DNA from 4 places in the Shewanella sp. TB7-MNA-CIBAN-0143 genome. Region 2 is predicted to be linked to each of the others. Evidence: predicted binding sites of a transcription regulator. Region 2 holds the regulator's gene; each other region holds the start of a gene.

Region 1 (3,202 bases), on a different contig from region 2:
GCAGTAGATATCGATTGGCCAGTATATGCGGGCAAGCGCGAGCAGTTACCTTGGCTTCTACTCGTTGCTAAGTTATTAGCGAAACAAGGTGTTCGGGTGATGTTACACGGTGACAGCCAAGCGTTACCTCATCGCCGTCATGTTGAATCATGTTTAGCATCACTTAATATTGCGTGTTGTACATCATCACAAATGGCCAAAGTGGCATTGCAGTCAGATAATATTGTTTATGTCCGAGCGGGTGACTTAGCACCAGTGTTAGATGAGTGTCGTCAATTACATCAAGAATTAGGTCTACGCAGTTTGATTCAAACCGCAGCGCGTTGCATGAACCCAACTAATGCACCTATAAGCCTTCGCAGTTATTTTCACCCTGGGTTAGATACGGTACATCAAGGAATATGCGAAATTTTATTTGAGAAAAGCGAATATCACGCCGGCAGTGTGGCTATTTTTAAAGGCTTACAAGGTGAAACCGAGTGTAATCCAAGAGTGGCTACCACGATAACTGTTGTCAACGGACAGACAGATAATATAGCGGTATCGAGCTTATCTATCCCTACGTTATTAGAAGGCTTTTCTGGTGCAAAAGTGGGTCAAGCTGAATTATCTAGCGACATTCTTGCGCTGTTATGGCGCGAAAAAGAGCCTTTTTCTGCTGATGCGCTGACATCATTAATGTCGCGCACCATGATTGAGCAGGCGCTTAGCAGTATGACGGCAACGTTGGCTGCAGTATTGTTATTACTTAACCACAAATTAAATACAGCGATTATTCCACAGGAATCAATTTCACCAGAATCCATTTCACACAAATCAAATTCACAAAAGATTATGGCAGCGGAGCAAGCCGTTTACTTGAGTCAACAATGTTGGGCAAACCGCTTCAGTTCAACAGACAATCCATTAGCCAAATGGCTGAACGAGGAGTGGTTATGCGCAGTTTAATTTTTTGTGACCTGAGTTTTTCAGCTGTGCCAGTGGTCGATTGTGAAGTTGTAAAGTACCAAGCTTGTTTGGCAGCGTTTGGACATGTCACGGTGTTAACTTCTGTGAGCCAAATTGAGCAACGATTACATCAACAAACATTTGATACCTTGTTGATATTAACCGATACATTGCACGCTCAAATCCAAGGACTTATTCAGCGTACATTAACCAGTAAGCCAATGGTGATAGTTGTCAATGCCAAAACATGGCAGCAGACAGCATTAACCGAGTTACTTGATTGCGGTCGCATCACTTTTATTCCTGAGATGTTAAGTGTTAATCGTTTAACCAGTGTCATTAGTTTGGCCCAAGCACGTTTTAATGCTGCGAGTAAAACACTCGCCGAATTTAAGAAACTGGATGATGAAATCCGCAGTATAAAACTACTTAGTCAGGCCAAGCTTATCGTTATGCAGCAAGGGTTCGATGAAACCAAAGCGCACCAGATTATTCAACAACAAGCGATGCAAAAAGGTTTGTCATTAGCTCAAATGTCAGCGCAAATTATTGCTATTGTGACTCAGCATCATGGTAAGTCAAAATCACTAAACACCGCAGTGAACAACGATGGTGCGCCTCACTTTGGTGCGGTTGTGACCAAGATGGACAACAGTAGAGCATTTAGTAAAGGCTGTTGATTTTTTAAGGCTAATAAATCAATAGTTTAAGTCTTTTTTGTAGTTGGCATAGAGCCTGCAAACAATACATATAATGAATAAAGTATCAGATTGACGATAGTGTGAATGGCAGCAATTAACGGGGTCGTTTACCTCAACAATTTATTTTAAAAATTTGGATCTCAACAGGCAATGGCGCCAACTCCTTAAGCGGAGTTGGCGCCATTTTGCTTTTTACGGTCCAAGGCATGAAGGAGTTGGATATGGCAGTCTCAAAACCCAAGTTAGTGGTCGTTGGTAATGGCATGGTTGGTCATCATTTTATTGAGCAAGTGTGCAGTTTAGGTCTCAATAAAACGTTTGATGTGCACGTGTTTGGTGAAGAGCCGCGTCCAGCTTATGACCGAGTGCAGCTGTCAAAATATTTCGAGACCGGTAGCGCCGATCCACTGATGTTAACCAGCGCGCAAGATTATCAAGATTGGGGCATTACGCTTCACTTAAACACACCTATTACGGCAATTGATATTGCCGCCAAAACGGTGACTAGCGCGCAAGGTGATCATTATTCTTATACCCGCTTAGTGCTTGCAACGGGATCATTTCCATTTGTGCCACCGATACAAGGTAACGATCGTGCTCAATGCTTAGTGTATCGCACCATTGAAGATCTTGAATCGATTCAGGCCGCAGCTCAAAACAGTCAAGTTGGGGTGGTTGTTGGTGGTGGACTATTAGGTTTAGAAGCCGCCAATGCCATGATGCAGCTCGGGGTAAAAACACACGTTGTTGAGTTTGCACCACAATTGATGCCCGTTCAGCTAAATGATAAAGCGGGTGAATTACTGTGCAGTAAAATTGAACAGCTCGGCGTGAGTGTACATACTTCAAAAGCCACCACTGCGATTATTGACGGTGAAACGGCAATGCACCGAATGACCTTTAATGATGAGTCTTATCTTGAAACTGACATGATTGTGTTTTCTGCCGGTATTCGTCCACAAGATTCATTAGCTCGAGTTTCAAATATCTGTATCGGTGAACGTGGCGGCATTGAAATTGACGATTACTGTTTAACCTCAGCGCCCGATGTTTATGCCATCGGTGAGTGTGCGTTATGGCAACAAAAAATATTTGGTTTAGTTGCACCTGGTTACCAAATGGCCCGAGTGGTCGCTTCGCATATTGCTTCATTAACATCTAATAGCGTGTCGCAGTCATTTACCGGCGCAGACATGAGTACCAAACTTAAATTATTGGGTGTTGATGTGGCCGCTATTGGTGCTAGCCGTGGTTTTGATAACGCACAGTTTGTTGAGTTATCTGATAACCAAGCGGGTATTTATAAAAAATTATGGTTAGACGAAACCGGTAAATTTTTAAAAGGTGCAGTGCTGATTGGTGATAACAGCGATTACAGCCGCTTGCTCGATAGCTATTTGTCTCAAGACGAGATTGAAGGTTCCGCAGTTGAGTTATTGCTAGCCGGTGCAGAAAACGAAGCCGATTTAAAAGACACTTCTATAGTGTGTTCTTGTCATCAAGTAACCAAGGGCGACATTGTTGAGGCCGTGACCGCCGGCAACCATAAAATA
Region 2 (3,202 bases):
TGAAATATGATTTTTAGATAACGGGTGTAATCGACGTGTTTCGCTGTAACGTTTAAGCAATACTTTGTCATTGGAATTTAAAAAGAAACTGATAATTTCAGTGTCATTTTGAAGTAGTGCCAATTGGTCTTGAAGCGCTTTACCTTGTTCTGCAATGTTACGAACATCAACGCTAATCGCAACCAAATCATTACTGCCTTTAAGCTGGGCTAATAATGTGCCAATGAGTGGTAAAGGCAAATTATCAACACAATAATATCCTAGGTCTTCTAATACTCTCAGGGCAACGGATTTCCCTGAGCCTGAACGTCCCGATACTATAACTAGTTTCATGCAGTAATAACCTGATAAAGTTCTGTTGCGTCGTGAGTTTTACGAAGCTGTTTCAATATTTGCTTATCGCTTAACTTTTGGGCCATGCTCGATAACGTGCCTAAATGTTGTTGGCACTGGTCTGCAGGTACTAACAAAGCAAATAAAAGATCCACGGGTTGCTTATCGATTGCATCAAAGGCAATGGCTTCTTCACATTTAATAAATATCGCGATAGGGTGATCGATGGTCGTTAATCTACCATGAGGTATCGCAATGCCATTTCCTATACCTGTGCTACCCATTTTCTCTCTCGCTAACAGGCTTTCAAAAACCTCTTGCGAAGACAGGGTTGGGTACTGGGCAGCGACTAAATTGCTGATGAGTTCCAGTACTTTTTTCTTACTGCCCGGTGTGGCACAGGTAGTGCATTCCGGCTGCAGAATGGTACAAAGTTCCATCGTTAGTGTTTTGTATTCTTCTCTTTGTGTTTAATTACCTGACGGTCGAGTTTATCGATCAGGGCGTCTATTGCAGCATACATATCAGTACTTTCTGACATTGCAAAAATTTCTGCGCCATTAATGTTGATTTTGGCTTCTGCTTTTTGTTGTAATTTTTCTACATTGAGCACAACGTGTACATTATGGATCTGATCGAAGTGTCGTTCAAGCTTTGAAAATTTACTGTGGATGTATTCACGTAAAGATTCTGTTATTTCGACATGACGTCCAGTCAGACTTATTTGCATAAAAAATCCTCCATTGCCTAGTAGGTTATAAACTCTTACGTTGGTTTGAGGGCGGGATCATCATTGCTTCACGGTATTTTGCTATCGTACGACGAGCAACGTTTATGCCCTGTTCTGCCAGAAGCTGAGCCATTTTACTGTCACTCAGTGGTTTTTTCTGGTTTTCTGCGGCAACCAGCTTTTTGATAAAAGCACGAATGGCCGTTGATGAGCATTCCCCGCCATCGTCAGTACTGACATGGCTAGAGAAGAAGTATTTTAGTTCAAATAAGCCTCGAGGGGTGTGCATATATTTTTGTGTGGTGACTCGTGAAATGGTCGATTCATGCATTTCTACAGCTTCAGCGATATCATTGAGCACCATAGGCTTCATGGCTTCTTCGCCATATTCAAAAAAGCCTTGCTGAAATTGCACAATGCAATTTGCCACTTTAAGTAAAGTATCATTACGGCTTTCAATACTTTTAATAAACCATTTAGCCTCTTGCAGATGGCCTCGAATAAATTGACTATCCGACGGGTTTTTACTGCCTCTAGCCATGGCTGCATATTGCTGATTAACACCAATTTTAGGCATGTTGTCTGGGTTTAACTCTACTACCCAACGGCCATTTTTCTTTAATACTGTGACATCGGGAATCACGTATTCATCATCCATGGGGGTAATTAATAAGCCCGGACGAGGATTGAGTGTCTGGATTAAAGTGATTGCGTCACGTAACTCATTTTCTTTTAGTTTTGTTTTACGCATCAATAATCTGAAATCACGGCCAGCAATTAACTCTAAATAGCCTTTAATTAACAAACGGGCATTATCGATATGGGGTGTGTCGTTAGAGTATTGCGCTAATTGGATAAATAGGCATTCACTTAAATCACGTGCAGCAACACCCACAGGGTCAAAGTGTTGAACGCGTTTTAATACCGCTTCAACCTCATCGAGTTCCACATTTTCATCACCCATGGCTTCGAGAATATCTTCGGTACTTTGGGTTAAATAACCGCGTTCATCAATGGCATCAATAATGGCGGTGGCAATGGCGAGATCGGTGTCTGAAAATGGAGTGAGATTTTTTTGCCATTCTAAGTGTTCGTACAAACCTTCAGTAGTTTCACCTTGAAAGGGCATGTCGTCATCGCGCATGCTTGCACTGCCCGAACCTGACATAGGTGAGGCTGTGTATACTTCATCCCATGTGGTATCCATGGCTAAATCATCCATGGTTTCTTTGGTCATGGATTCTGCTATGTCGACGGTGGAAGTGTCTTTTTCGACATTAACAATACTGTTGTCACTAAAGTCGGTATCCGCTTGGTCGCGGTTTTCTTTTAAGGAGTTTTTTGCTTCAGAAAACTCATCTTCTATTTCAAGCAATGGATTTGAATCTAATGCTTGTTGGATTTCCTGCTGTAGCTCCAATGACGATAATTGCAGTAAGCGAATGGCTTGCTGCAATTGTGGGGTCATGGTTAAGTGTTGACCCATTTTAAGTTGGAGTGACGCTTTCATTTACCGCTTATCCCTAGATGATTTTCCATAAAAATGACAATCTCGAACTGTAATCGATTGCCATAAACATCAATGACATTTAACGTTGTTTAGGTATCGTTCAATGAAATGAGTTAGCTAGACTAAAAGGCCAGTAAAGTAACTATAGCTTGAATTGTTCACCTAAGTACACAGCTCGAACTTGTTGATTACTTAATATCTCATCAGGTGTGCCTTCGGCAATTAAATTACCCTGGCTGACGATATAGGCTCGCTCACAAACGTCTAGCGTTTCACGTACGTTATGGTCGGTAATTAATACCCCTAAACCGCGATTTTTAAGTTGTTGGATGATTTTTTTAATGTCGATGACCGAAATAGGATCAACACCAGCAAAGGGCTCATCAAGCAAAATAAATTTTGGATTAGCAGCTAAAGCGCGCGCAATTTCAACTCGACGACGTTCGCCACCCGATAACGACATACCTTGGCTGTCGCGTATGTGAGTAATGTGGAACTCTTCGAGTAGATGCTCAAGCTGTTCAATACGTTGGTCTGTGCTGAGCTCTTTGCGAGTTTGCAGTACGGCCATTATGTTGTCGTAAACGGTGAGCTTGCGGAAAATACTGGCTTCTTGTGGTAAGTAACCT
Region 3 (3,202 bases), on a different contig from region 2:
GCCCCATCAATACTCCACTTCGGGATCAACTCATCTATATACACTATTGTATACACAATCCAAATGGGAATTATTGAGAGCATTAACTGAGTCATAGACCTTGGAGCAAACCACGCCAATCAATACAACGGCATTAAATACAGTTTCATCCACACAAGGTATTCAACCTAAATGCCATTAACATCAATCAGTTTTTTATACCGAAAAAACCTACACAATCCAGAACGAATAAGACTGTCAATATGATGGATAAGCAGTTGCTTGTACCATCAGAAGTGAAACGGAATTAATCAGTATGGGTATTATTGGCTATCGACTGTTTCAATAACTGCATATTTTCATCACGCTCATCATGATAGCTATTGTCCATATGTTCATCTACCAGCTGTTCACAACGTTTTTGGGCTTCATATTGCTTGAGAGGATCCACTTCTTTATCGGTTTGCGCTTGGCACAACACATTAGCCAAAGCCAACCACGGCATGACATTTAACAGCGGTTTTATCACATGGTTTGTCACAGAAAAATGCATCCATAAGTTATACCAATCCTATTAAATATGTGATCTTTCAGCGGGAGTTCAAAGTACTGTAGGCAAGGCAGATGATTGAAGCGAATAGTGATTCTATTTTGAAAACATCTAACGCAGCATAAAGTACTTTGAAACCCGCCAGAATGGAGTCTCTCAGGTATTCCACTTCTGTGTTGCATCGATTTAAAAGGGAACAGCCATTTCTACATCAATGCGCCTTGAATTAAAAAACCTGAGAGACTCTGAACTGATCAGATATTTAATGAGATTGGTATTAAGTGCTACACATGCTTTTTAGGCATAAAAAAACCAGCCCAAAGGCTGGTTTGAGTATAACCGAATAGATTATCCTGTTACACGTAACTCATCGACTACATCTTTTACGTCATCGGTGTTTTTAGCGATGGCTAAGGCTAAATCACGTTCTGCATCACTCGACACTGTGCCTTTTAATGTCACTACGCCATTAGCGACATCGACGTTAATATCGGAACCTGACACGTCAGCAGAGAATAATAATCGGGTTTTCACTACGGTAGCAACTTTCGAATCTGTGAGTGAGTCACTTAAATCCTTGCTGTCTTCATCACTGTACTGCTTCATCACCGAAAGCTCATTGTTAACGTCTTTCACGCCATCTAAGCTTCTAATTAACTCTCCAGCAAGTGACTTATCAACACTGCTGTTAACTTTACCTGTTAGGGTCACGTTGCCATCATGCACGTCGGTATTAATATCAAATGAGTTCAGATTTGCATTTAACAAAAGTGTTGTTTCAGCTTTACCATCGATCCACGCATCTTTTGCATCATCTTGCCAATCTTGTGCTGCATTTGCACCGAATGCCATTGAACCTAACATAATGCTCATTACTACAGATAATGTGGTCTTGTTCATAAAGTTTTCCTCCGTTGTTAATCTCAAGGAATACAATGCGTGAACCATGCCAATTGTTATAAGCATCTGTTAATAATGAATTAACAAGTATTCATGGTTATTGTCATCTTACTGATAGATGACAATATCGGACTTTTTTACCGACGCTAGGTAAATTTTTCATCGTTGCGATGAGAATTAATGACTCTCAATTGCATTCGCGGAATAGCCTGATCTAGCATTAAATGACCCCTCCAGAGAATGAACAGATGACTAATGCCGTACTATTATGCTGTCAGTCAGGTAAACACACGCCAGCCACAAATTAACATCCATTAAAACACGCTTTCTGTGTCGCCGATGGCTAAGTATGAGCAAAAGAGAGGTTTTTCATGGTGTCACAGCTCATTTGCAGCCAAGCAATACCTTCGGCAAGTTGGCTAGCAACACGCTGGTTTTTAGTTTTTCTAGCCGTTTGCTTTAAATGAGCCAAGACCTGTTGTTCGGTTTCAACCAATACCGCTATCGCTTGGGGTAACGGCTTATGCTGTATAACCTGCTCAGCCTTAGCATAGTGTCGATGTGAGGATTGTTGATGGTAAGTTTGACTATCTATTGGCCTTGCTTGGCTTGTTCGCACCACGCTAAACAAAGGAGTTAAACGATCCAGCATGCATTTTCTAATGTCGGCCATGCGGATAAAAATCCGTTTGATGTTGTAATCGTCAGCTCCTAATGTAGCTTGGGTATAAAATTGTTGCCCTTCCTGGCATAAATCAATTGCCTCATGTAATAGCCATACATCGGACTCAACCTGTTCTTCTCGAGTAAATGATTTCAACGTAAATCCTCCTGCATTGGATAATTTTACTGGCACTTTGTTGGATGGGTTGTGTAACATATACGGGTACAGCACACCTTATTAAGCAAAAACTAAACCATGAACACCCCATGCACATGGGCAAAAATTAATTAACCTTCTAATAGTTAAAGTTATTATAATTTGTCCGGGTCTGAGTTAATTACCTAATTACACGGAATGATCACTGGTGATTGTCAACACGACATCACTGGTAAACATTAGACTTAACACCACAGGGAGTGAATCGGTATGCCACGTCCAACACTTTTTTATCATTTACACCGTCGTCAAGAAGGTGAAGCACGGCTCCTGGCCTTACCGAGTTGCCAGCACTTTAATAAGATTGCTAGTTCAGTTGACCAGCCCTGGTTAGACCAGCTGCACAGTAACTCGATAGACGTTGCTATTATTGAATTATCGCAGTTAAGCCAACTAGAATACGCAGAGTTAACTGACAGTGCGTTAATGTCTGATATTGAGTTCATCTTCTTAAGCGAAGGTAAACCGAATCCTAACTTAGATTACTTAATGTCAAAAAGCGCTGGTTATCATTTTCGTCAGCCTTACGATGCCGACGCAATCAACGACACCTTAGAAGACTTTGCCCAAGACTTGCAGTCACAATCGACAAAACAACAACAGCCATTTTCTAGTGAACTAGACCAATACGGTTTGTTGGTTGGCTCATCGCGGGCAATGCACAAGTTGTATCGTACTATTCGTAAAGTTGCCGTAACCGAAAGCAACGTACTTATTGTCGGTGAAAGCGGTGCGGGTAAAGAGCTTGTAGCCAACACCATTCACCTGGCCAGTCACCGAATCAACCAACCATTTATCGCCATTAACTGTGGTGCATTAAGCCCTGAACTGGTCGACAGTGAGCTGTTTGGCCATGTAAAAGGCGCTTTTACCGGTGCTCATCGTGATCACCG
Region 4 (3,202 bases), on a different contig from region 2:
AATGGTCTGCCAAGCTTACTGTATTCAGGCAATAGAGTATTGTGCAGTAATTCAAATGGATAACGGTCTCGAAACCATAACGTTTCATTGGTGGTCATCGCATCTATCACTTCAGCGCGCAGTTGCCGTTCTATCGGTTTCATCGACTTTTTAACTACCTCAGACAAAGAAGGCAAATTATGCTTCCCCATCAAAGGCGCTAAACGACTGCGGACTAAATATTGTTTGTTCTCACCTAACACAATACCGCTATGCTGTTCTAAAAACAGCCTAAATTGATTGTACTCTGCTTCAGCAAGTGATTTATCTGTCACATTATCTTCCTAATAGGTAAGCCTATGAACTCAACCTCCAATATTTTGCAATCTTTTGCAATAATAAAAGGTTTATAAACTTAAATGTTTGTTAACCGCTGCGGCTAACTCATCGGGGTTAAACTTAGCAATAAAGTCGTTAGCCCCTACTTTTTGTACCATCGCCTGGTTAAATACACCACTTAATGATGTGTGCAATACTACTTTGATATTCTTTAATTTTGGATCATTACGAATTTCAGCCGTTAAGGTATAACCATCCATTTCAGGCATTTCAATATCAGAAATGATTAACGGAATTTCAACTGAAACATCATCCATTTCTGCGGCAATACTTTTCAGTTTTTCCAGCGCCTCTCTACCATCTTTAGCGGTATCGATTTGCAGATTTAATGACTCTAACGAACGAATAATTTGTTTACGTGCTACAGCAGAATCATCAATAACCATAATATGATAATGCTGTTCTCTATCAATAGTTAATGCTTCATTGAGCTCTTTACTGATAGAAGTCTTAACCGGTGAAATTTCATCAAGAATTTTTTCAACATCTAAAATCTCTACCAACTCACCTTCAATCTCTGTCACCGCAGTTAAATAAGAAGAGCGGCCAGAACCTTGCGGTGGAGGCATAATGGCTTCCCAATTCATGTTGATAATACGTTCAACTGAACTGACTAAAAAGCCTTGAATACTTCGGTTATATTCAGAAATGATAATAAAGCAATTTTCTGTTGATGTCAGTGGGCGTCCACCCGTTGCGGCACTTAAATCGATAACGGAAATGGTTGAGCCACGAATATGAGCAACACCTTTAACAAAACGGTTTAATTTAGGCAACGTAGTCAGTGGTGGGCATTGCAACACCTCTTTCACTTTAAACACGTTAATGCCAAACCGTTGACGGCCGCTAAGCCTAAACAATAGCAGCTCGAGTCTGTTTTGCCCGACAAGTTGGGTACGTTTATTTACTGAATCTAAAATGCTCGACATAACAAGGCCTTGTAGTTAACTGTCACCCAAAAGGATAAAAATTGTTCTTTGAAATTATAGTAAACCTTGGTTTAGCATAATACGGTTAGTACATATTTTACTGATGGTCACTCAATTTGAGTGTAAACCATCACCAATGTAACAAATACATCTCAATTTAATGAATCAAAAAGTGGGCATGCAACTTGCTTTAATTTTGTATAAATTAGCTCGCACTGTGAACTGACACTTTTTTGACGAAGGGATAATGTTATTCTTATGTCCCCTAGCCCATTTATTTTAGCTTATTGTGTATGCAGAGATTACTCGCATATTTTTCGTTTTTCAAAGTATAGGTGCATTCTGGCAAAACAAGCTAGTATCTTCATTATGAAAGTATTTTTTTTATGTTTTTTGTGTTCAATAACATTTTCTTTGCCTGCAATTGCTAGCGAAGAAATTATCACACCTTCACTATCGACCATTTATGCGTTAGCTAAAGAGGCGGTAGCCAAAAAAATTGATGCTGACTCAAAAGCTAAAGTGCAAATAACCCCACAAAACCTTGAGGGCAGAATCAGTCCACCAGCCTGTTACCCACCGATTAATGTCGAACTTGCCAGTGAAAGGGCTATTAGTCGAAATAACATGGTAAAACTCAGTTGTAATAGCCCAGACTATGACTATCCATGGCAAATGTATCTCTCTGTTCGAGTCGAAATCCAATACCCTGTTGTGGTAGCTAACCAACTATTGTCCCCAGACCAAATTATTGGCGAACATCATTTACAAGTCATGTATGTTGACCAATATAGCTTAAAAGGTCAGTTTTTTTCCGACACCACGACATTAATCGGCTCGCGGGTGAAACGTCGGGTAGCGAAAGACTCTCCAGTATTAAGTAATAACCTGTGCTTTGTTTGCAAAGGTGACACTGTTTCTATTTATGCTAAAACCACTAATGTAGAAATAAAAACCCTTGGAGAAGCACTGCGTGATGGCAATATCGATGAGGTTATCAGAGTAAAAAACAGTAACACTAGCAAACAATTCGATGCGGTTGTAATTGGCGTTGGCGAAGTTGAAGTAAGAATGTAAAATAGCGTTAAAGTTTTTTCCTGGGGTGCCGATAGCCTGATTGGAAAACCTGATTCATTACGCTGGAGCCTCCCATGGCAATTGATATTAAGCATAACACTGCTACCAATACACAAATGCGCACTGCACGTGACACGCAGTCTGCTACGCAATCTACAACTACTGCAGCCCCAAAATCAGCTGCACCGGTTAAAACAGATTCCGTTAGCATTACCTCTCAAGCTCAACAGCTTCAGAGCGCGCAAACAAAAATGGCATCGTTACCAGAAGTAGACCAAAAAAAGGTCGCTGAAATTAAGCAAGCAATCTCTGAGGGACGATATAAAGTCGATCCAGAAAAGCTTGCAGCGAATATTGCCAGCTTTGAAGCAGAGCTAGGCGGTTTATCGTTTGACAGAGAGTAACCGTTAAACGTTACTCTTTAACTTGTTTTAACGACACACAGATAATAGGTGCAAACTTGCATCATAGAGAAGTGTTAGTTAAAAAAACCTAAGAGTAATTTATGACAGAGTTAAACCAGCCATTACACAAGCAAGCAAGCGAAGATCAACGCAAAGAGCTACACCAACTGCTTGATAGTCAAAATCAGACATTAACGCAGCTGAAATCGCTTATTGTTGAAGAGAAAGCGGCATTATCCAAACAAGATGCCGACAAACTGCTGGCGCTTTCCAAAGATAAAACCCAGTGCTTATTCAATATGAAAGCCACTGACGAAAAACTGGCAAGCCACCCACAACACAATCTGCTCACCACCGATACTGAACTGGCACAACAAGTCTCACGAGCTAAAGCTATTCTCGCCGAGTGCAAAG

Evidence for each region. Region 2 encodes sigma-54, which starts transcription at its own class of promoters, with help from an activator protein. Its sites were predicted from a motif close to GTTGGCACGNNNNTNGNNT; they were not measured.
Region 1: the regulator sigma-54 is predicted to act here: its motif matches at 1,671-1,689, upstream of nirB (nitrite reductase large subunit NirB).
Region 3: the regulator sigma-54 is predicted to act here: its motif matches at 1,465-1,483, upstream of AAEY97_RS09620 (BON domain-containing protein).
Region 4: the regulator sigma-54 is predicted to act here: its motif matches at 1,480-1,498, upstream of flgA (flagellar basal body P-ring formation chaperone FlgA).

The regions. Positions count from the first base shown of each region.
Region 1 covers NZ_JBEOPL010000004.1:219,686-222,887, reverse strand. Annotated here, with positions in the region: gene AAEY97_RS05225 (glycosyl transferase) at 1-948, shown strand, start outside; gene AAEY97_RS05220 (ANTAR domain-containing response regulator) at 936-1,628, shown strand; gene nirB (nitrite reductase large subunit NirB) at 1,871-3,202, shown strand, end outside.
Region 2 covers NZ_JBEOPL010000038.1:3,890-7,091, forward strand. Annotated here, with positions in the region: gene rapZ (RNase adapter RapZ) at 1-333, opposite strand, end outside; gene ptsN (PTS IIA-like nitrogen regulatory protein PtsN) at 330-773, opposite strand; gene hpf (ribosome hibernation promoting factor) at 776-1,063, opposite strand; gene AAEY97_RS20700 (RNA polymerase factor sigma-54) at 1,089-2,573, opposite strand; gene lptB (LPS export ABC transporter ATP-binding protein) at 2,716-3,202, opposite strand, start outside.
Region 3 covers NZ_JBEOPL010000009.1:146,391-149,592, forward strand. Annotated here, with positions in the region: gene AAEY97_RS09615 (hypothetical protein) at 287-520, opposite strand; gene AAEY97_RS09620 (BON domain-containing protein) at 878-1,429, opposite strand; gene AAEY97_RS09625 (glutamyl-tRNA reductase) at 1,773-2,249, opposite strand; gene AAEY97_RS09630 (sigma-54 interaction domain-containing protein) at 2,520-3,202, shown strand, end outside.
Region 4 covers NZ_JBEOPL010000019.1:20,224-23,425, forward strand. Annotated here, with positions in the region: gene AAEY97_RS15525 (CheR family methyltransferase) at 1-314, opposite strand, end outside; gene AAEY97_RS15530 (chemotaxis protein CheV) at 387-1,307, opposite strand; gene flgA (flagellar basal body P-ring formation chaperone FlgA) at 1,677-2,384, shown strand; gene flgM (flagellar biosynthesis anti-sigma factor FlgM) at 2,459-2,788, shown strand; gene AAEY97_RS15545 (flagella synthesis protein FlgN) at 2,890-3,202, shown strand, end outside.